2 linked regions of the Cupriavidus necator genome follow. The protein of the gene in region 1 interacts with the protein of each later gene in a pairwise test. Links are inferred from orthologs where the notes say so. Each region holds a gene or a part of one and is shown on either strand. Other genes may lie near its edges. The genes, in order: ligA and leuS.

Region 1 (10,907 bases):
GAGGCCACTCCGGCCCCGGTTCCCGCACCTGCACCCGCCCCAGCTCCGGTGGCCGCCGTGCCCGATGGCCAGCCCACGCCTGCCTTGATCGATCCGCTGATCGACTGCATCGTGCCCCTGCACCTGGAGCGCAAGGCCTCCGGTGACCGCATCCTGCCGCTGACCGGCCGGCTGCGCCGCGCCGGCACCAAGCAGGTCCATATCGAGGGCCTGCGCACCGAAGCCAATGCATGGGAGCCGGTCACCGCCGGCCACCAGTACGAAGACCTGCAGGTCGGCGTGCAGCTGGCCAACCGCGGCGGCCCGCTCAACGCGCTGGAATTTTCGGAGTTCATCACCGCGGTGGAGTCGCTGGCCGAGTCGCTCGACGCTTCGGCCGACCTGCCGGACATGAGCGAGACCGTCGCCAATGCGCGCGAGCTCGACGGCTTTGCCGCCGGCTGCGACGTGCAGCTGGGCGTCAACGTGATCTCGGATGGCGCGCCGTGGTCGGCGGCGTACGTGCAGAACGTTGCCACGCAGGACGGGCTGGTGCTGTCGCGCGACGGCACGCGTTTTATCCGCTACCAGGCCAATGCCGAGGGCGTGCAGCGTCCGCTGTTCACGCTGCAGTTCGGCGACACCAACTTCCTGCGCGACGACCTGACCGTCAAGGCCGGCCGCCAGATCACGCTGCTGCTCGACGTGCCGGTGGCCGACCAGGCCGCCAGGCCGTTCAAGACCGTGTGCGAATACGGTCACACGCTGGCCCAGCGCATGGGCGCGCAGCTGGTCGACGACAATTGCGGCCGCTGACCGAGGCCTCGTTCGTCGCGATCTTCAGCCAGCTTGAAACGCTGTACAACAAGCTGGAAGCGCGCGGCATGCCGGCCGGTTCGTTGGTGGCGCAGCGCCTGTTCAGTATCTAGCCGGAGCCTGCCATGACCGCAACACACCGCGGCGCGCAGGCAGATGCCTCCGCGCCCGCCGGCCCCTTGCCGCCCGAAGCCGCCGCCAAGCGCGTGGCCTGGCTGCGCGACGAGCTGGATCGCCACAACTACCAGTACTACGTGCTGGACGCGCCTACCATTCCCGACGCCGAGTACGACGCGCTGTTCAGCGAGCTGCAGGCGCTGGAGCTGGAGCATCCCGAACTGCAGACGCCGGACTCGCCCACCCAGCGCGTGGGCGGCGAGCCGCTGTCGGCCTTCGATTCGGTGCGCCACCGCGTGCCGATGCTGTCGCTCAACAACGGCTTCGCCGACGACGACGTGCTGAACTTCGACCGCCGCTGCGCGCAGGGCCTGGGCCGCACCGCGCCCGCAGCCGGCGAGCAGGACCTGTTCAGCGCGGCCGATGCGGTCGAGTACGCCTGCGAGCTGAAGTTCGACGGCCTGGCCATGTCGCTGCGCTATGAGGACGGCAGGCTGGTGCAGGCCGCCACCCGCGGCGACGGCGAGACCGGCGAAGATGTCACGGTCAACGTGCGCACCATCAAGGCGATCCCGCTGAAGCTGCGCGGCCAGGCTCCCGCCGTGCTTGAAGTGCGGGGCGAAGTCTTCATGTACCGCGGCGACTTCGACAAGCTCAACGAACGCCAGGCCGAGGCCGGCGAGAAGACCTTCGTCAACCCGCGCAACGCCGCCGCGGGCAGCCTGCGCCAGCTCGATCCGCGCATCACCGCCAAGCGGCCGCTGTCGTTCTTCGCCTACGGCCTGGGCGAGCTGCAGGGCGTGGACCGTCCGCCCACCCACAGCGCCATGCTCGACGGCTTTGCCGCGCTGGGTCTGCCAGTGTGCAAGGACCGGGCGGTGGTGAAGGGCGCGCAGGGCCTGCTGGATTTCTACCGCGATATCGGCCAGCGCCGCGACGCGCTGCCGTATGACATCGACGGCGTGGTCTACAAGGTCAACGCACTGGCCGAACAGGAGCGCCTGGGCTTTGTCTCGCGCGCGCCGCGTTTTGCGCTGGCGCACAAGTTCCCGGCGCAGGAAATGACCACCATCGTCGAGGACATCGAAGTGCAGGTCGGCCGCACCGGCGCGATCACGCCGGTGGCGCGGCTCAAGCCGGTGTTTGTCGGCGGCGTCACGGTGACCAACGCCACGCTGCACAACGAGGACGAGATCCGCCGCAAGGACGTGCATATCGGCGACACCGTGATCGTGCGCCGCGCCGGCGACGTGATCCCGGAGGTGGTCGCCGTGGTGACCGAACGCCGCCCCGACGATGCGCGCGCGTTCGTGATGCCGACTGCCTGCCCGGTCTGCGGCTCGCATATCGAAAAGCTGGAAGACGAAGCCATCGCCCGCTGCACCGGCGGCCTGATCTGCGCCGCGCAGCGCAAGCAGGCGCTGCTGCACTTCGCGCAGCGGCGCGCCATGGATATCGAAGGCCTGGGCGACAAGCTGGTCGAGCAACTGGTCGACCAGGGCATCGTGCGCACGCCGGCGGATCTGTTCAAGCTGGGCGTGGCCAAGCTGGCCGCGCTGGAGCGCATGGCCGACAAGTCGGCGGCCAACCTGGTGGCGGCGATCGACGCGTCGCGCGAGACCACCATGAACCGCTTTATCTTCGCGCTGGGCATCCGCCATGTGGGCGAAGCCACCGCCAAGGACCTGGCCAGGCATTTCGGCAAGCTCGATGCGCTGATGGCAGCCGACGAAGCCGCGCTGCTGGAGGTGAACGACGTCGGCCCGGTGGTGGCGCAGTCGATCGCGCACTTCTTTGCCGAGCCGCACAACGTCGAGGTCATCGAACAACTGCGCGCCGCAGGCGTACACTGGACGGAAAGCGAGCCGGTGGCCAAGGCCCCGGCGCCACTGTCGGGCAAGACCTTCGTGCTGACCGGCACGCTGCCCACCATGTCGCGCGAGGACGCCAAGGAACTGCTGGAAGCCGCCGGCGCCAAGGTGGCGGGTTCGGTATCGAAGAAGACCGACTACGTGGTCGCGGGCGCCGAGGCAGGCAGCAAGCTCGACAAGGCCGAGGCGCTGGGCGTGCCGGTGCTGGACGAGGCCGGCATGCTGGCGCTGCTGGCAGAGGCCGGCGCCGCGCCGGCACAGGAATAACCGGGGAAACAACCATGATCCGCGAGATTCTCAAGATGGGCGATCCGCGCCTGCTGCAGGTGGCGCGGCCGGTGGAGCGCTTCAATACGCCGGAGCTGCGCACGCTGATCGAAGACATGTTCGACACCATGGACCACGCCAACGGCGCGGGCCTGGCCGCGCCGCAGATCGGCGTGGACCTGCAGGTGGTGATCTTCGGCTTCGACCGCAACCCGCGCTACCCGGACGCGCCGACCGTGCCCAAGACAGTGCTGATCAATCCGGTGCTGGAAATGGAGTCCGACGAGATGGAGGACGGCTGGGAGGGCTGCCTGTCCGTCCCCGGCCTGCGCGGCGTGGTGCCGCGCCACCTGCGGCTGAAGTACAGCGGCCATGACCTGATGGGCAACCGCATCGAGCGCGTGGCCGAGGGCTTCCATGCGCGTGTGGTGCAGCATGAGTGCGACCACCTGCAGGGGATCCTCTATCCGATGCGGATCAAGGACTTCAGGCAGTTTGGGTTTACGGAGGTGTTGTTTCCGGATCTGCCGCCGAATAACGACGATTGAAGAGCTGTGCGGCGCGGTATCGAACCCGCGCAAGGCGCAAAAAAACCGGTCCCCAGGACCGGTTTTTTTGTGTCGGCGAATTCCGGAATCAGAACTTCTCAAACTGCCCCAGGAACCGCCACTTGCCCGGCGGCAGGTCCCCCAGCACCACGCGTCCCATGCGCACGCGCTTGAGGCCGACCACCTGCAGCCCGACCTGCTCGCACATCCGACGGATCTGGCGCTTGCGGCCTTCGCGCAGCACGAAGCGCAGCTGCTCCTCGTTCTGCCAGCTCACCTTGGCCGGCTTGAGGGGAACGCCATCCAGCGACAGCCCGTGGCGCAGCAGCTCGAGATCATCGGCCGGGAATTCCGCGCTGATATTGCGCTCGACCACGCCCTGCGGCGAGTGCCAGATCACGCGCACCAGGTATTCCTTCTCGACGGTCGAATCCTCGCCGATCAGCGCGCGCGCGACGCGGCCGTCCTGCGTCAGCACTAGCAGGCCGGTTGAGTCGATATCAAGGCGGCCGGCGGGTGCCAGGCTCTTGCGTTGCCACGGGGCAAAGCGCTTGCGCGTGGGATCGCCTTCCCACTGGTTCTCGGGGGTGAACAGCACCGCGGCCGGCTCGTAGCCGTCTTCGGCCTGGCCGGAGACGTAGCCCACCGGCTTGTTCAGCAGCACCGTGACACGCTCGCCTTGTTCGGAGCGCGCTTCCTGCATGATCTCGATCTCGGCGTCGGGGCGGATGCGGCTGCCCAGTTCGGTCACGGGCTTGCCGTCGACCAGCACCCAGCCGTGCGGGATCCATTCGTCGGCTTCGCGGCGCGAGCACAGGCCCAGTTCGGACATGCGCTTGGACAGGCGCACCAGGCCATCGTCGTGGCTGGACTCGGCGCGGGCGGGCTTTTCCTGGCGCGCGGCCGGTGCCTGCTGGCGTGCCGGGCCTGCGGTGCGGATGCGGTCGGCGGTGTCGCTGAAGCGGCGTGCCGGCGCGGTGCCTTCACGGCGGCGCTCGCCCGACGGCGCGGGGCGCGGGCGCTGGTCGTCATCGCCATAACGGCGCGGACGCGAGTCGGCGCCTTCGAAGCGGCGGGGACGGTTCTCGTCGTCGCCATAGCGGCGCGGGCGCGAGTCGGCGCCTTCGAAGCGGCGAGGGCGGTTCTCGTCATCGCCAACGCGGCGCGGACGCGATTCGGCGCCTTCGAAACGGCGGGGGCGGTTGTTGTCCTCGCCAGCACGGCGCGGCGGACGCGAATCACCGCCCTCGAAGCGGCGCGGCGGGCGCGCTTCGCCGCCTTCGAAACGGCGCGGACGTGCCTCGCCGCGATCGTCGCCCGTGCGGCGCGGGCGGTTGTCGTCGTCGCCAAAACGGCGCGGCGGACGCGAATCGCCGCCCTCGAAACGGCGCGGACGTGCCTCGCCCCGGTCATCGCCAGTGCGGCGCGGGCGGTTGTCGTCGTCGCCGAAGCGGCGCGGCGGGCGCGCCTCGCCGCCTTCGAAGCGGCGCGGACGTGCCTCGCCCCGGTCATCGCCATAACGGCGGGGACGGCTTTCGTCATCGCCGAAGCGGCGCGGACGCGCCTCGCCGCCTTCCGGGCGGCGCGGGCGTGCCTGGCGTTCGCCGTCAGCGGGACGCGGCGCGCGGGCCTGCGCTTCGCCCTGGGCCGGACGGCCGCCGGTCTTGCCGCCGGCGCGCTCCTGGGCGCGCTTGATGCCTTCGGAGACGGCTTGCACGCGCTTGCGGTTCAGGTCGGACACGCGCACGGGGCGGGTACCGGTCTTGCGCGCGGCCGTGCCGGTGTCGCTGGCGGCCTTGATACCTAGCGTCTTGCGCTTCGGCGAATTGCTGTCGGTCATATGTTGATGCTGCCCGCCCGCCTCAGATGGCGAGGGCGGCGAGCAAGTCCTGTTCAAGCTGAATCTGCAATCGGTTGTCGGCAGCCAGGCGGCTGCCGTCGACCAGGAACACGTCTTCGACGCGTTCGCCCAGGGTGTTGATGCGTGCCGTGTGGACGGATACGCGATGCCGTGCCAGTACGCGGGCGATGGCGTACAGCAGGCCGGTGCGGTCGTTGGCGGACAGCGACAGCAGGTAATACTGGCCGCGCTCGTCGGGGCGCAGGTCCACGCGCGGCTTGATCGGGAAGCTGCGCGACTGGCGCGACAGCCGCCCCTGCGTGGGTTCGGGCAGTGCGCCTTGCAGGCGCAGCCGCTCGCACAGTTCGTGCTCGACCAGCGCGATGATGTCGCGGTAGCTGCCGCCGTCGCCGGCCATGCCGGGGTCGGTGACCTGGAACGTGTCCAGCGCGTAGCCGTGGCGCGTGGTGTGGATCTTGGCGTCCTGGATCGAGAATGCCTTGCGCTCGAAGTAGCCGCAGATGCGCGCGAACAGGTCGGGCTGGTCCTTGACGTAGACCGCCACCTGCAGGCCTTCGCCGGCGGGGGAGACGCGTGCCTTGACCACCGGCGTGGGGCTGTCCACCTTGTTGTACAGGTGGCGCGTGAGCCAGGCGATATCGTGCGAATCGTGGCGCAGGAAGAAAGCCACGTCGAGCTGCGCCCACAGGGACTTGCCCAGCGCCGGGTCGAAGGCCTTCAGGCGCAGCTCGGAGATGGTGTCTTCCTTGCGCTGCGACCACAGCGAATGCGAATCCACGCGCGCGCCGCCGAGCACGCGCAGCGTGATGTGGTACAGGTCTTCCAGCAGCTTGCCCTTCCACGCGTTCCATACCTTGGGACTGGTGCCGCGGATGTCGGCCACGGTCAGCAGGTAGAGCGCGGTCAGGTAGCGTTCGCTGCCGACCACGCGGGCAAAGGCGTGGATCACATCGGGATCGGTCAGGTCCTGCTTCTGCGCCACGTGGCTCATGGTCAGGTGGTGCTCGACCAGCCAGCAGACCAGGTCGGCGTCTTCGCGCGCAATGCCGTGCTGCTTGCAGAAGCGGCGCGCATCCACGGTGCCAAGCTTCGAGTGGTCGCCGCCGCGGCCCTTGGCGATGTCGTGGAACAGCGCTGCCACCCACAGCACCCACGGCTTGTCGAAGCTGGCCATCAGCTGGCTGCAGAACGGGAACTCGTGGGTGTGCTCGACGATGGCGAAGCGGCGCATGTTGCGCACCACCATCAGGATGTGCTGGTCCACGGTGTAGACGTGGAACAGGTCGTGCTGCATCTGGCCGACGATGCGCCGGAAGTTGATCAGGTAGCGGCCCAGCACGCTGGTCTGGTTCATCAGGCGCAGCGCGTGGGTGATGCCCTGCGGCTCCTGCATGATGGCCAGGAACAGGCGGCGGTTTTCCGGATCGTTGCGCCAGCCCGCATTCATCACGGTGCGCGCGTTGTACAGCCCGCGCAGCGTGCGCGGCGACAGGCCTTTCACGCCGGGCGTGCGCTGGTACAGCAGGAAGGTTTCCAGGATCGCGTGCGGGTCGCGTTCATAGATGTCGTCGCTGGTGATTTCCAGCATGCCCTGGCGCTCGACAAAGCGCTCGTTGAGCACGCGCGTCACCTGAGACTCGCTCGGGAACAGCATCGCCTCGATGTTCAGCAGCAGCACGCTGTTGAGCTGCGTGACTGCCTTGGCCGCCCAGTAGTAGCGGCGCATCAGTTGTTCGCTGGCGCGCTTGCTGGTGGTCTGGCGATAGCCGAAGGACTCCGCCAGCGCGGTCTGCAGGTCGAATACCAGCACGTCCTGGCGCCGGCCGGCCACCAGGTGCAGGCGCGCGCGGATGGTCTTGAGCAGGCGCTCGTTGCGCGCGAGCTCCTGCGCTTCGCGCTGCGTCAGCAGGCCGCGCTCGAAAAGTTCTTTCCAGCTGTCGCCCAGGCCCGCCGCCTTGGTCATCCACAGGATCACCTGCAGATCGCGCAGGCCGCCGGGGCTTTCCTTGCAGTTGGGCTCGAGCGAGTAGGGCGTGTCCTGGTACTTGGCGTGGCGCTGGCGCATTTCCAGCAGCTTGGCCTGGAAGAACGCGGCCGGGTCCAGGTCGGCGAGGTAGCGCGTACGCATCGACTCGAACAGCTTGCGGCTGCCGGTCAGCAGCCGCGCTTCCAGCAGCGAGGTCTGGATGGTGACGTCCTGGCGCGACTCGCGGATGCAATCGTCCACGGTGCGCACCGAAGAGCCGATCTCCAGCCCGAGGTCCCAGCACAGGCCGATAAAGCGCTCCAGGCGCCCGGTGGTGTCCTGGTCTGGCTCGGCGGGCAGCAACAGCAGCACGTCGACGTCGGAGTAAGGCAGCAGCTCGCCGCGGCCATAGCCGCCCACCGCCACCAGCGCCGCGCCCGCGGGCATCCCCAGGCCGCGCCAGGCTTCCACCAGCCCGGCGTCGACGGCGCGGCGCAGCCGCGTGATCAGCGTGCCGACATTGGCGCTGATGTTGAAGTCGGCAAACAGTGCCTGCTTGTCGGCTTTGAGCTGGTCGCGCACGCGCGCGGCAAGCAGCAGTTCCGGCGTGGTGTCCATGGTGGTGGCGGGCTCGGCGAGCGGATTGGTGGGCACGGCTGGAAAAAGAAAGGCGCCCGGTCAGGCGCCCCTGGCTTCAGTGCGACCTCAGGCCGCGACGGAATCGGTGATAAAGGCCGGCGGCGCCGGGCTCCCGGCCGATACCGTGAGGACCTCGTAGCCGGTCTCCGTGACCAGCACGGTGTGCTCCCACTGCGCCGACAGGCTGCGGTCGCGGGTCTTGACCGTCCACTGGTCGGGCATGGTGCGGATATCGCGCTTGCCGGCGTTGATCATCGGCTCAATGGTGAAGATCATGCCGGCCTTGATCTCGGCGCCGGTGCCCGGGCGGCCGTAGTGCAGGATCTGCGGGTCTTCGTGGAAGTTCTTGCCGATGCCGTGGCCGCAGTACTCGCGCACCACGCTGTAGCCGGCGGCTTCGGCGTGTATCTGGATGGCGTGGCCGATGTCGCCCAGACGGGCGCCGTGGCGAACCTGCGCGATACCCTTCCACATGCATTCATAGGTCACCTGCGACAGGCGCTTGGCCAGGATCGAGCCCTCGCCGACGATGAACATGCGGCTGTTGTCGCCGTAGTACCCTTCCTTGGTGATGACCGTGATGTCCAGGTTGATCGCGTCACCGTTCTTCAGCACGCGGTCGCCCGGAATGCCATGGCAGATCACGTCGTTGACCGAGGTGCAGATCGCGCCGGGGAAGGGCGGATAGCCGGGGGGGGCATAGTTCAGGCACGCCGACACAGTGCCTTGCACTTCACGCATGTAGGCGTGGCACAGGCGGTCGATCTCGCCGGTGGTGATGCCTGGCTGAACGAAGGGCGTGATGTAGTCGAGGACCTCGGACCCAAGGCGGCAAGCCACGCGCATCTGGGCGATGTCTTCGGCGGTGTTCAGGTGAATGCTCATGCTGCGTCGCCAAAAAAGTGATGGCGAGGCCACTGGCCGCGCCGAAATCGAAAGGTCAATGTAGGATTATCGCACCATCGGGGCCAGATCGCAGCCTGTGCGCGCCGGTGCTGGGCGGAGTCCGCAGGGCGCCAGGAAGCCGGGCGGCTTGAGTGGGCCGCACTTTTGTTGCTACAATAGCGGGCTGACTTGGTTGCGGCGCAGCATTGCGTGCGCCAGGCCGGTATTTTGCAGGATTGTTCCTGCTGTCGTTTGAAATCGCTGGCCCGCCTATCCGGGGTGTTCCTTTTCAGGAATGTCGGGGCGGGCTTCAGACCTAACCCTCTGGAGTTTTACATGTCCGTTACCATGCGCGAAATGCTGGAAGCCGGTTGCCACTTCGGCCACCAGACCCGCTTCTGGAACCCGAAGATGGCCCCCTTCATCTTCGGTCATCGCAACAAGATCCACATCATCAACCTCGAAAAGACGTTGCCGATGTTCCAGGACGCAATGAAGTACGTGCGTCAGCTGGCAGCCAATCGCGGCACCATCCTTTTCGTGGGCACCAAGCGCCAGTCGCGCGAAATCCTGGCTGAAGAAGCTGGCCGTGCCGGCATGCCCTACGTCGACGCCCGCTGGCTCGGCGGCATGCTGACCAACTTCAAGACGGTCAAGACCTCGATCAAGCGCCTGAAGGACATGGAAGCCGCCAAGGAAGCCGGCGCGCTGGAAACCATGAGCAAGAAGGAAGCGCTGATGTTCGAGCGCGAGATGCTCAAGCTGGAAAAGTCGATCGGCGGCATCAAGGACATGGGCGGCGTTCCGGACGCGATCTTCGTGGTCGACGTCGGCTACCACAAGATTGCCGTGACCGAAGCCAACAAGCTGGGCGTGCCGGTGATCGGCGTGGTTGATACCAACCACTCGCCGGAAGGCATCGACTACGTGATCCCGGGCAACGACGACTCGAGCAAGGCCGTGGCCCTGTACGTGCGCGGCGTGGCCGACGCGATCCTGGAAGGCCGTGCCAACGCGGTGCAGGAAGTGGTTGAAGCCGCTCGCGGCGGCGACGACGAATTCGTCGAAGTGCAGGAAGGCTGATTGCCCGCCGCCTGATTGCCGGAAAGGAACCCGCTAGCGCGCATCGTCACCGCACGACAGACAAGCAACGCTTGCCGCCCGTCATCACGGGCTGCGCGCAAGGCGAAAGCCGGGGTACGCCGGCAGCCGGGCAAGAAGGGCAATTAAAAGGGGGCACATCTGGCGCCCCCTTTTTTTGAATTTGAATTGTTGTCATCCGCCGCAGGCAGTATCTGCCGCGGGTGTGCTGTAGACCCACCGACCGGGTGCCGCAGGCGACTGCCGGCAGCCGGCGTGAACCATTCAAGGAGTGACAAATGGCGGCAATTACCGCAAGCATGGTTGCAGAACTGCGCGCGAAGACCGACGCGCCGATGATGGAGTGCAAGAAGGCCCTGACCGAGGCCGACGGCGACCTGGACAAGGCCGAAGAGCTGCTGCGCGTCAAGCTGGGCAACAAGGCCAGCAAGGCCGCCTCGCGCGTGACTGCCGAAGGCGTGGTCGCATCGTTCATCGACGGCACCACCGGCGTGCTGGTCGAACTGAACTGCGAGACCGATTTCGTCTCCAAGAATGACGACTTCCTCGCGTTCTCGGCCAAGGTCGCCGAACTGATCGCCAAGCAGAACCCGGCCGACGTGGCCGCCCTGTCGGCGCTGGAAATCGACGGCGTGAGCGTTGAAGCCACCCGCACGGCCCTGATCGGCAAGATCGGCGAGAACCTGACGATCCGCCGCTTTGCCCGCTACGCCAACGGCGGCAAGCTGGTTTCGTACCTGCACGGCACCCGCATCGGCGTGATGGTCGAGTTCGATGGCGACGAAGCCGCCGCCAAGGACGTGGCCATGCACGTGGCCGCCATGAAGCCGGTGTCGCTGTCGGCCGAGCAGGTCCCC
Region 2 (11,160 bases), 1.2 Mb from region 1 along the record:
CGCCGCCCGGCACCTCCTGGTGCACCGTGAACGGCGCCAGCGCGGCCATGCCCGGCATCGCGGCGATCTCGCGCAGTTCTTCGGCGAGCGCGCTCTCCAGGCCGCGCGGGCAAGGGGCAAAGAAGGCTTGGGTCATGTGTTGGGTTTCCTGCAAACAAAAACGTCCGCCGTAGCGGACGGGGATCTATCCGAAGCTTAGCTCAAGCCGCCGCCAGGGCGCGCTCGAGGAAATCCAGCCGGTCCTGGCCCCAGAAGGGCTGGCCGTCATGGACGTACCACGGCGCGCCGAACACGCCGGCCGAAATCGCGTCCTGGGTGTTCTGCGCATAGGCCGCCTGCACCGACTGCGCCTCGCTGGCCCTGAGCAGGCTGGCGCCGTCCAGGCCGGCCTCGTCGGCAATCTGCGCCAGCGTGGCGGCATCGGCGATATTGCGCTGCTGCGCCCACACTGCCGCGCCGATGGCGCCGGTCAGCTGCATCGCGCGGGCGGTGCCGTGCGCCAGCTGCGCCGCGATGATCAGCTTGCTGGCCGCGTCGCCCGATACCGGGAAGAACGTCGGCTGCAGATGCAGCGGCAGGCCCAGGAAGTCGCTCCAGCGCGCCAGCTCCACCAGGCGGTAGGCCTGGCGCTGGGGCGGGCGCTGCGACAGCGGCAGCCCGCCGGAGACGGAAAACACCTTGCCCAGGTCGCACGGCTTCAGGTTCACCTGCGCGCCATGGCGCTCGGCGATGGCGGCAAAGCGCGCATGGCCCAGGTAGACGTACGGCGACTGCGGCGTCAGGTAATAGTCAACCAGCTTGCTCATTTCGGTTCCGCTACAGGATTGGCAACAACAGACCGGGCGCCAGGCTCAGAACGGCTTGACGACCACCAGGATCACCACCGCCAGCAGCACCAGCACCGGCAGCTCATTGAACCAGCGATAAAACTTGTGCGAGCGCGTATTGCGCCCCGCCTCGAACTTGCGCAGCAACACGCCGCAGCCATGGTGGTAGCCGATCAGCACCAGCACCAGCGCCAGCTTGGCGTGCATCCAGCCCTGCCCCGCGCCGCGGCCGATGCCGTAGCCCAGGTACAGCCACAGACCGAACACCACCGCCGGCACCGCCAGCATGGTCATGAAGCGGAACAGCTTGCGCGCCATCAGCAACAGGCGCTGCGCGCTGGCGGCGTCGGTTTCCAGCGCCAGGTTGACGAAGATGCGCGGCAGGTAGAACAGGCCGGCGAACCACGAGACCACGAAGACGATATGCAGCGCTTTGACCCAGAGCATCGGCAGAGAGACGTTCGAGAACGATTGTTATTGTTGTTGGCGCGCGAGCGTCAGGTGCGGATCTCGCCGTGCCCGAATACCACGTACTTCAGCGAGGTCAGCCCTTCCAGCCCGACCGGGCCGCGTGCATGCAGCTTGTCGTTGGAGATGCCGATCTCCGCGCCCAGGCCATACTCGAAGCCATCGGCAAAGCGGGTCGAGGCATTGATCATCACGCTGGCCGAATCGACCTCGCGGATAAAGCGCATGCCCGCCGAGTAGTTCTCGGTGATGATCGAATCGGTATGGTGCGAACCGTATTCGTTGATATGGGCGATGGCGTCGTCGAGTCCGGCCACGGTCTTGATGGCGAGGATCGGCGCCAGGTATTCCAGGCGCCAGTCTTCCTCGGCGGCATCGACCAGGCCGGTAAAGCCGGCGGCTTCCAGCGTGGCGCGGGTGGCCGGACACACGCGCAGCTCGACGCCCTTCTCCTGGTAGATGCGGCACAGCGGCGGCAGCGCGGCGGCGGCGATGTCCTGCGACACCAGCAGCGTCTCCATGGTGTTGCACGGCGCATAGCGCTGCGTCTTGGCGTTGTCGCAGACGCGCACGGCCTTGTCCAGGTCGGCATCGGCGTCGATATAGACGTGGCAGATGCCGTCCAGGTGCTTGATCATCGGCACGCGCGCTTCTTCCATCAGCCGCGCGATCAGGCTCTTGCCGCCGCGCGGCACGATCACGTCGACGTATTCGGTCATGGTGATCAGCCGGCCCACGGCAGCGCGGTCAGTGGTCTCGATCACCTGCACCGCCTCGGACGGCAGGCCGGCCGCGGACAGGCCCTCGGCCACCAGCGCCGCCAGCGCGGTGTTGGATTCGATTGCTTCGGAGCCGCCGCGCAGGATGGTGGCGTTGCCCGACTTCAGGCACAGCGCCGCGGCGTCGATGGTCACGTTCGGGCGCGACTCGTAGATGATGCCGATCACGCCCAGCGGCACGCGCATCTGGCCGACCTGGATGCCGGTCGGGCGGAACTTCATGTTCGAGATCTCGCCGATCGGGTCGGCCAGCGCGGCGATCTGCCCCAGGCCCGCGGCCATGGTGGCGATGGCCTTGTCCGACAGCGTCAGGCGGTCGATGAAGGCGGCGTCCTGGCCGTTGGCGCGGGCGCGTTCAACGTCACGCGCGTTGACCGCCTTGAGCTTGTCGGCATCGCGGCGGATGGCCGCGGCGATGGTCAGCAGCGCGCGGTTCTTGTCGGCCGTGGAGGCACGCGCCATGGCGCGCGACGCGGCGCGGGCCTGGCGGCCGACGCGGTCCATGTATTGATTGAGGTCGAGCTCGTTCATGTCAGTGGCCCTGGGGTGGTGGCCGTCAGTGTGTTTTCCGTCCCCCCGCCGCACGCGGCGGGGGAAGCAAACCTGTGGAGTTGCGCGTTCAGCGCGCGATCATCAGGGCAAGCTGCTGCAGCCCGTCCCATGGTTCCGCCGGCAGCGGGCTGCCGCCCGGTGGCGGCAGGTCCGACAGGCCCTTGACCTGGCGGTCCAGCCGCGCCGCCAGTGCCAGCGCCGCTTCCAGCCTTGGCTGCGCCAGGCGCTGCGCGGCCTGCGGCACCAGCCGCTCGCGCGGGCCCCAGACGCGCAGTTCGCGCATCAGCACACCCGCCGGCTTGCCAGCCGCCAGCCCTTGCCGGACCTTGGATAATACGCGAATTTCCTCGGTCAGCGCCCACAGCACCAGCACCGTGGCCTCGCCCTCGCCGCGCAGCCCTTCGAGCATGCGCACCAGCCGCGGCACGTCGCCAGAGAGCATCGATTCAGACAGCTTGAACACGTCATAGCGGGCCACATTCAGCACCGCATCGTGCACCTGGTCGAAGGTGAGCTCGCCGGGCGGGTACAGCAGCCCCAGCTTCTGGATTTCCTGGTGCGCCGCCAGCAGGTTGCCCTCGACCTTGTCGGCGATGAACTGCAGCGCACGTCGGCCCGGCTCGCCGCCTTCGACGCGTTGCTGCTGCAGCGACAGCCGCTCGCCGACCCAGGCCGGCAGCCGGGTGCGGTCCACGGAGTCGACCTTGATCGACACGCCGGCGCCTTCCAGCGCCTGGAACCAGGCCGACTTGGACGCGGCAAAATCCAGCCGCGGCAGCGTCACCAGCAGCACCACGTCGGGCGACGGCTGGGCGGCCACGGCGCGCAGCGCCTCGCCGCCGTCCTTGCCGGGCTTGCCCGACGGGATGCGGAGTTCAACGATCTTGCGGTCGCCAAAGAGCGACATCGACTGCTGCGCCTCGACTAGCTGGCCCCAGTGGAAGCCGCGCTCGGCCACCAGCACGTCGCGCTCGGAGAAGCCGGCTTCGCGCGCCGCGGCGCGCAGGCGGTCGACGGCTTCCAGCACCAGCAGGTGTTCGTCGCCATGTACCACGTACAGCGGTGCCAGGCCCTTGGCCTTGGCCTGCCTCAGGTGCGCGTCGAGCCCGTCGAGCTTGAGCTGCATGCCGTGATCAGATGGCCTTGACGGCGGCCAGCCGGCGCATCAGCTGCTGCACGATATCGCGCTGCATGTCGCGGTACAGCTGCTGCTCTTCGTAGTCCTTGGCCAGCGTGTTGGCTTCGTTGTAGGTCAGGTCGCGGGTCAGCACCAGCTGCGACGGCGCGATCAGTTCATTGCCGGCGGGGTCGCGCAGGCGGAAGGTGAAACGCTGCGTCAGGCGGTATTCACGCACCACGCCCTCGGTCGTGATCGACAGGATCGACTTGGTGCGGGTGTCCTGCAGCACGTCCAGCAGGGCGTCGGCCTCTTTCTGGTCGGCTACCACCTGGGTGTCGGAACCGCCGCGGATGGCGCGGCGCAGGTCCGCGCCCATCAGCGAATTGGCCGGAATCCCGATATAGAGCCGCTTGAAGGCGAAATCCGCGTTGCCGCGCATGTGGAAGCCGCAACCGGCCAGCAGGCCCGTTGCCGGCACTGCCAGCATTGCCGCGAGCACCTTGCGGCGCCCCATGTTCAGTCGCTTCATTCTTGGCGATTCCTTGTCAGGTTCCGGGGCCAGCTTACAACACCACGTTGACCAGGCGGCCGGGTACCACCACGATCTTCTTCGGCGCCTTGCCCTCGGCAAACTTGGCCACGGTCTCGCTGGCGGCGGCGGTTGCCTCGATCGCGGCGCGGTCGGCTTCGGCGGGCACGGTGATGCTGCCGCGCACCTTGCCGTTGATCTGCAGCACCAGTTCGATCTCGCTGCGCACCAGCGCGGCTTCATCGACCTGCGGCCACGGCGCGTCGAGCAGGTCGCCGGCTTCGGCGGCGTAGCCCAGCTGGTCCCACAGGCCGTGGGTGACGTGCGGCACCACCGGGTACAGCACGCGCAGCAGGATGCCGAAGCACTCGCGGCGCGCGGCCGGCGAAGCCGTCTTGGCGTCGTCCAGCGCGTTCAGCATCTTCATCGTGGCGGACACCACGGTGTTGTACTGGATGCGCTGGTAGTCGTAGTTGGCCTGCTTGAGCACGCCGTGGATCTCGCGGCGCAGGTCGGCGTCATCGGCAGTCGGCTTGCCGCCGGCGCCGTCGCGGATGGCCGCGGCATTGGCATAGCCGTAGTTCCACACGCGGCGCAGGAAGCGCGAGGCGCCCTCGACGCCCGAGCCGCTCCACTCAAGCTGCTGCTCCGGCGGCGCGGCGAACATCACGAACAGGCGCGCGGTGTCGGCGCCGTACTGGTCGATCAGCGCCTGCGGATCGATGCCGTTGTTCTTGGACTTCGACATCTTCTCGACGCCGCCGATCACCACCGGCTGGCCGTCGGCGATCAGCGTGGCGCCTACCGGGCGGCCGCGCTCGTCGGTGCGCAGGTCGACCTCGGCCGGGTTGTACCAGTGCTTCTTGCCCGACGCGTCTTCACGGTAGTAGGTCTCGTTGAGCACCATGCCCTGCGTCAGCAGGTTGGTGAAGGGCTCGTCGAACTTGACCAGGCCCAGGTCGCGCATGACCTTGGTCCAGAAGCGTGCGTACAGCAGGTGCAGGATCGCGTGCTCGATGCCGCCGATGTACTGGTCCATCGGCATCCAGTAATCGTTGCGCGCATCGACCATGGTGGCCGCATCCGGGCAGGTATAGCGCATGTAGTACCAGCACGAGTCGATGAAGGTATCCATCGTGTCGGTCTCGCGGCGCGCCGGCTTGCCGCACGACGGGCAGGTGCACTGCAGGAAGCGCGCATCCTTGGCCAGCGGGTTGCCGGTGCCGTCCGGCACCAGGTCTTCGGGCAGCACCACCGGCAGGTCTTTCTCAGGGACCGGCACCACGCCGCAGCTGTCGCAGTGGATCAGCGGGATCGGCGTGCCCCAGTAGCGCTGGCGCGAGATGCCCCAGTCGCGCAGGCGCCAGGTCACCTTCTTCTCACCCAGGCCCTTGGCGCCCAGGTCGGCGGCAATGGCTTCGACCGCGGCCTGGTAGCCGAGGCCATCGTACTTGCCGCTGTGGATGCAGGTGCCCTGCTCCTTGTCGCCGTACCATTCCTGCCAGGCTTCGGTCGAGTACGGCTGGCCCTTCACGTCAATGACTTGCCTGATCGGCAGCTTGTACTTGAGCGCGAAGGCGAAGTCGCGCTCGTCGTGCGCGGGCACGCCCATCACGGCGCCGTCGCCGTAGCTCATCAGCACGTAGTTGCCGACCCACACGTCGACCTTCTCGCCGGTCAGCGGGTGCACCACTTGCAGGCCGGTCGGCATGCCCTTCTTCTCCATGGTCGCCATGTCGGCTTCCATGACCGAGCCGTGCTTGCATTCGTCGATAAAGGCAGCCAGTTCGGGGTTGTTCAGCGCGGCATGGGTGGCCAGCGGGTGCTCGGCGGCGACCGCGCAGAAGGTCACGCCCATGATGGTGTCGGCGCGCGTGGTGAACACGTACAGCTTGCCGTCATTGATCGGCTTGCCGTCCTCGCCGGGGATGTCGTGCGGGAACGCAAAGCGCACGCCCACGCTCTTGCCGATCCAGTTCTGCTGCATCACCTTGACGCGCTCGGGCCAGCCCAGCTGGTCCAGGTCGCCCAGCAGTTCCTCCGCATACTCGGTGATGCGCAGGTAGTACATCGGGATCTCGCGCTTTTCCACCACCGCGCCGGAGCGCCAGCCGCGGCCGTCGATGACCTGCTCGTTGGCCAGCACGGTCTGGTCGACCGGATCCCAGTTGACAGTGCCGGTCTTGCGGTAGGCGATGCCCTTTTCCAGCATCTTCAGGAACAGCCACTGGTTCCAGCGGTAGTAGTCCGGGCTGCAGGTGGCGACCTCGCGCGACCAGTCGATCGCCAGGCCCATCGACTGCATCTGCTTCTTCATGTAAGCGATGTTGTCGTAGGTCCAGGCCGCCGGCGCCACGCCGTTGTTCAGCGCGGCGTTCTCGGCCGGCATGCCGAAGGCGTCCCAGCCCATCGGCATCAGCACGTTGTTGCCGTTCATGCGCAGGTAGCGCGCCATCACGTCGTTGATGGTGTAGTTCCGCACGTGGCCCATGTGCAGCTTGCCCGACGGATACGGCAGCATCGAGCAGGCGTAGAACTTGGGCTTTTCCTTGCCGTCGGCCCCGGCCGCATGCTCCGACACGCGATAGGCGTCGATGGCTTGCCAGTGCTGCTGGGCGGCTTGTTCAACGGCGGAAGGAAGGTATTTGTCTTGCATGGTCGGGACAGCAGTCAGGACAACGTTTGCGCGGCAACTGGCCTGCCGGCATCCGGGGGAATCGTTGGAATGAGAGCAGCGGGCGCGCCGCTTGCGCGGCGCCCGCCGGGCGTGCAATGCGAAAGAAGACGATTATAACCGTGGCGGCAGGCCAGTTTCGGCCCTGCGCGCCCCGCGGCGCCTTACTTCAGGCCCAGCACGTCCTGCATGTCGAACAGGCCGTTGGGCTTGTCGGCGAGGAAACGGGCGGCGCGCACGGCACCGTCGGCATACGACTGGCGGCTGGAAGACTTGTGGCTGATCTCGATGCGCTCGCCGATGCCGGCGAACATCACGGTGTGGTCGCCGACGATATCGCCGCCGCGCACGGTGGCAAAACCGATCGAGTTGGGATTGCGCTCGCCGGTGTGGCCTTCGCGGGCATAGACGGCACAGGTCTTGAGGTCGCGGCCAAGCGCATCGGCAATCACTTCACCCATCTTCAGCGCGGTGCCCGACGGGGCATCGACCTTAAAGCGGTGATGCGCCTCGATCACTTCGATATCATAGCCAGTCGACAGCAGCCTGGCGGCCACTTCCAGCAGCTTGAAGGTGGCGTTGACACCGACGCTGAAGTTGGCGGCGAAGACGATCCCGATCGACCTGGCGGCCTCGGCCAACGCGGCCTTGCCGGCCTCGTCGAAGCCAGTGGTGCCGATCACCATCTTCACGCCCAGCTTCTTCGCCGCGGCCACGTGGGCCAGCGTGCCTTCGGGACGGGTGAAATCGATCAGGCAGTCCGCGCCGGCCAGCACCGCTTCCACATCGGAACTGATCGCCACACCGGTCTGCCGGCCCAGCAGCAGGCCCGCATCCTGGCCCAGCGCCGGCGAGCCCGGCACGTCGAGCGCGCCCGCGAGGCTCACGCCCTCGGTGTTCAGCACTTGTTCGATCAGCATGCGGCCCATGCGGCCCGATGCGCCTGCAATGGCGATGTTCATGGTGTCTGGCTCAGCGGAATATGCGCAATGCGCGGAAAGTGATCGAGCCGGCCATGCCTGACCGGCCCGGAAAACTGGTGGCGCGCCGCTGCCGGCGCGCCGTGCGGCCGATCAGTTGGCGGCCGGTTTGGGGGCCTGGGCCGGCGCCGCTGCCTCGGTGGGAGCGGCCGGCGATGCCGCAGGGGCGGGTGCCGCCTCCGGCTGCTGCGCCTGCCGCGGCACAAAGTTCTCCACCGTGGTCTGCGCTTCGGCCGGGGCGGCCGCGGCGGCTGTCGCGCCGGTGGAGATCTTGCCCGGCGTCTGGTCCTTCAGCGCCTTTTTCATGCCGTCGATCTCGGCAATCAGCTCATACTCGGACGGCAGTTCATCGCCACTGAACTTGACCAGCCGGTCGCCTTCGAAAAACACCGTGAAGCGGCGCTGCTGCACCACCGGGGTATTGCCGCGGCGGAACGAGAACACATAGTCCCAGCGGTTGGCGTGGAACACGTCATTCAGCAGCGGCGTGCCGAGCAGGAACTTGACCTGGTCGCGCGTCATGCCTTCGCGCAGTTGCGATACGGCCTCGCGCGAGACGAAATTGCCCTGCACGATGTTGATCCGGTACGGCGTGATGGCGTTGGCTACCTTGCGCGAGGTGGAATCGTAGGCTGAGCAGGCGCCGGCCAGCAGGGCCGCGGCCAGCAGGGGGACAACCAGCGTCGGGCGCATGGCGGACGAACGGATAGAACGCATGTATCTCGCTTCCGGGAGGGAAAGAAAAGTACCGCGGCACGGTACCGCAAAGCGGGCACAAAAACGGCGCAATATGCGCCGATTGCACCACACACGCCTTGTTGCGCCTGCCGCGACAACCACATGGGACGGCAACCGTGCCGGGCGCGTGACGTCGACCTGGGACATCACTACCGCGAGCGACTTTTGCTGCCAAAACCCTTATGATTCAACTATCCAGTCATTGTACTCTAGGGAGTCACCCACATGCCGAGTCCGGCGGACCTCAAGAACATCGGCCTGAAGGCGACCGTGCCCAGGCTGAAGATTCTTGAAATTTTTCAGACCAGTGAGCAGCGGCACCTGAGCGCGGAAGACGTCTACCGTATCCTGCTGAACGAGCATATGGACATCGGCCTGGCCACCGTCTACCGCGTGCTGACCCAGTTCGAGCAGGCGGGCCTGCTCTCGCGCAACAACTTTGAATCCGGCAAGGCGATTTTCGAACTCAACGAAGGCAAGCACCATGACCACCTGGTGTGCCTCGACTGCGGCCGCGTCGAGGAGTTCTTCGACTCTGAAATCGAGCACCGCCAGCAAAGCATCGCGCGCGAGCGCGGCTTTACGCTGCAGGAACATGCACTGTCGCTGTACGGCAATTGCACCAAAACAGACTGTCCCCACAGACCCAAACGATAAGCCTGCACGCTCCACCGCGGAGCGCAGACGGGCAACAAAAAACCGGCGCCAGGCGCCGGTTTTTTGTTTGGGCTGCTCGCCGCAGGATGCTGCTCAGGGTGCCTGCAGGTCTTGCAGGTCCTGTTCGGTGACCACCCGTGCCGGGCGTGCCGGCGGCAGTCCGACAAACTCGCCCACCACCTGGCGGAACAGGTTGCGCGCCCACACCAGCATCGGATGGGTGTTGCGGCTGCGGTGCCAGAACATGTTCAGGCCGAGCATGGTGTTCAGTTCCGACGGCAGCGGGAAGGCCTTCAGGCCATAGGTCTCGCAGGCCATGTCCTTGGTCAGCGCATTGACGGTGAAGATCATGTCGGTCTGCGAGGCCAGTTCGGCCTGGGCACGCCATGAATGTACCGTCAGCGTCGCATTGCGCTTGAGCCCGCGCTGCTGCAGCGCGTAGTCGAGCGGAATCAGCGACGGCGCCGGGCGGCCGGAGCCGCCGGAATGCGCCATGAAGATATGGCCGCAATCCAGGTATTGCTCCAGCGAGCAGTGGTTCTTGAGCACCGGATGGCTCTTGCGCGCGCAAACCCACAGGTTCAGCGACGTCACCATTTCCTCGACGATTTCCGGGTGGCGTGTCGGGAACGGCGAAAAGGCCAGGTCAAGTTCATTGGCGCGCATCGAGGCGACGTCCGTTTCCCACGAATGGGATTCGACCAGCTTGATATGCAGGTCCGGCGCCAGCTGCTTGATACGCAGCACAAAACGGTTGAATACCGTGTCGCCCAGTTCAGCAGCGAAGCCGATGCTCAGCGTGCCGGTGGCAATGGCCGGATCAAAATTGTCGGCATCGCCCTCGTTGATCGACGACCACAAGTCCAGCATGTCGCGGATCTTCGGGCCCAGTTCCAGCGCACGCGGCGTTGGCGTCAGGCCATGCGGGACGCGGATGAAGAGCGGATCGTCAAAGATTTCACGCAGCCTGCCCAGCGAGTGCGATACGGCCGGTGCGGTCATATGCATCTTTTCCGCTACATAAGTGGCATTTCGCTTGCTCAGTAGTTCGGTGAAGATCACTAAAAGCTTCGTGTCTACGTTCACCATGATCAGGCCTCGGTCAGATTATTCTTAGCTAGATGGCCCCACCACTTGCACTGGCTGCACATCAGATTTCAACGGCGTCTTAATAGTGTAAGAGGAAAAAACAAGCTCGGAAAGCAAATTCGGCATTTCTGAAATGGCCGTCTACGCCATATTTCTGAAAAATTGCGCTCTTTTTCCACAATTGACCGCATATGTGAACATTTCCCGCGCCGCAACATGCACTCGTACATCCGGGTATAGTGGGTCCGCCGTTCCCATTTTTATCATTCTTTTCTGACGGCTCATCCCGGCCATCATGCCTGAACATTTCCGCCTGCCCGTATCACTCCCGAAAGCCTACCGCTTGCTGAACCACGGCCCCACTGTGCTGGTCAGCGCCGCCGCCGGCGGCAAGCGCAATATCATGGCCGCCGCCTGGGCCATGCCGCTCGACTTCGCCCCGCCCAAGGTGGCAGTGGTGCTGGACAAGAGCACCTGGACCCGGCACCTGCTGGAAGACAGCGGCGAGTTCGTGTTGCAGGTCCCCACCGTCAGCCAGGTCGACCTGACCGAGGCACTGGGCTCCAGCTCGGGCCTGGCGCTGATGGAGCAGGAAGGCACCGACAAGTTCGACGCCTACGGCCTTGGCACCTTTGCCGGCACGGCGGTGGGCGCGCCGCTGCTGGAGGGCTGCGCGGCCTGGCTGGAATGCCGGCTGCTGCCGGAGCCGGCCACGCAGCAGACCTACGACCTGTTCCTTGGCGAAGT

The links.
Region 2: the proteins of ligA (region 1) and leuS interact in binary tests that used the Escherichia coli proteins (3 or more experiments, as listed by UniProt). The link is inferred for Cupriavidus necator from one-to-one orthologs.

What each region holds. Positions count from the first base shown.
Region 1 is NZ_CP066018.1:3,324,417-3,335,323, forward strand. The notes cover bases 589-3,485. They hold ligA (NAD-dependent DNA ligase LigA), read left to right. Parts: upstream 589-920; coding sequence 921-3,050; downstream 3,051-3,485. Other genes in these bases: def (peptide deformylase), read left to right, coding at 3,065-3,485. In the rest of the region: more of def, read left to right, coding at 3,486-3,598; I6H87_RS15595 (pseudouridine synthase), read right to left, coding at 3,687-5,438; I6H87_RS15600 ([protein-PII] uridylyltransferase), read right to left, coding at 5,461-8,043; map (type I methionyl aminopeptidase), read right to left, coding at 8,131-8,949; rpsB (30S ribosomal protein S2), read left to right, coding at 9,286-10,032; tsf (translation elongation factor Ts), read left to right, coding at 10,329-10,907. UniProt on the Escherichia coli protein: DNA ligase that catalyzes the formation of phosphodiester linkages between 5'-phosphoryl and 3'-hydroxyl groups in double-stranded DNA using NAD as a coenzyme and as the energy source for the reaction.
Region 2 is NZ_CP066018.1:2,161,948-2,173,107, reverse strand. What follows is about bases 4,110-7,259. They hold leuS (leucine--tRNA ligase), read right to left. Parts: upstream 6,932-7,259; coding sequence 4,310-6,931; downstream 4,110-4,309. Other genes in these bases: dapB (4-hydroxy-tetrahydrodipicolinate reductase), read right to left, coding at 7,114-7,259; I6H87_RS10140 (LPS-assembly lipoprotein LptE), read right to left, coding at 4,110-4,275. In the rest of the region: I6H87_RS10165 (THUMP domain-containing class I SAM-dependent RNA methyltransferase), read right to left, coding at 1-136; I6H87_RS10160 (2-hydroxychromene-2-carboxylate isomerase), read right to left, coding at 201-806; I6H87_RS10155 (CopD family protein), read right to left, coding at 852-1,274; I6H87_RS10150 (glutamate-5-semialdehyde dehydrogenase), read right to left, coding at 1,325-2,605; holA (DNA polymerase III subunit delta), read right to left, coding at 2,694-3,752; more of I6H87_RS10140, read right to left, coding at 3,760-4,109; more of dapB, read right to left, coding at 7,260-7,911; I6H87_RS10125 (outer membrane protein assembly factor BamE), read right to left, coding at 8,023-8,646; fur (ferric iron uptake transcriptional regulator), read left to right, coding at 8,893-9,324; I6H87_RS10115 (LysR family transcriptional regulator), read right to left, coding at 9,418-10,413; I6H87_RS10110 (flavin reductase family protein), read left to right, coding at 10,709-11,160.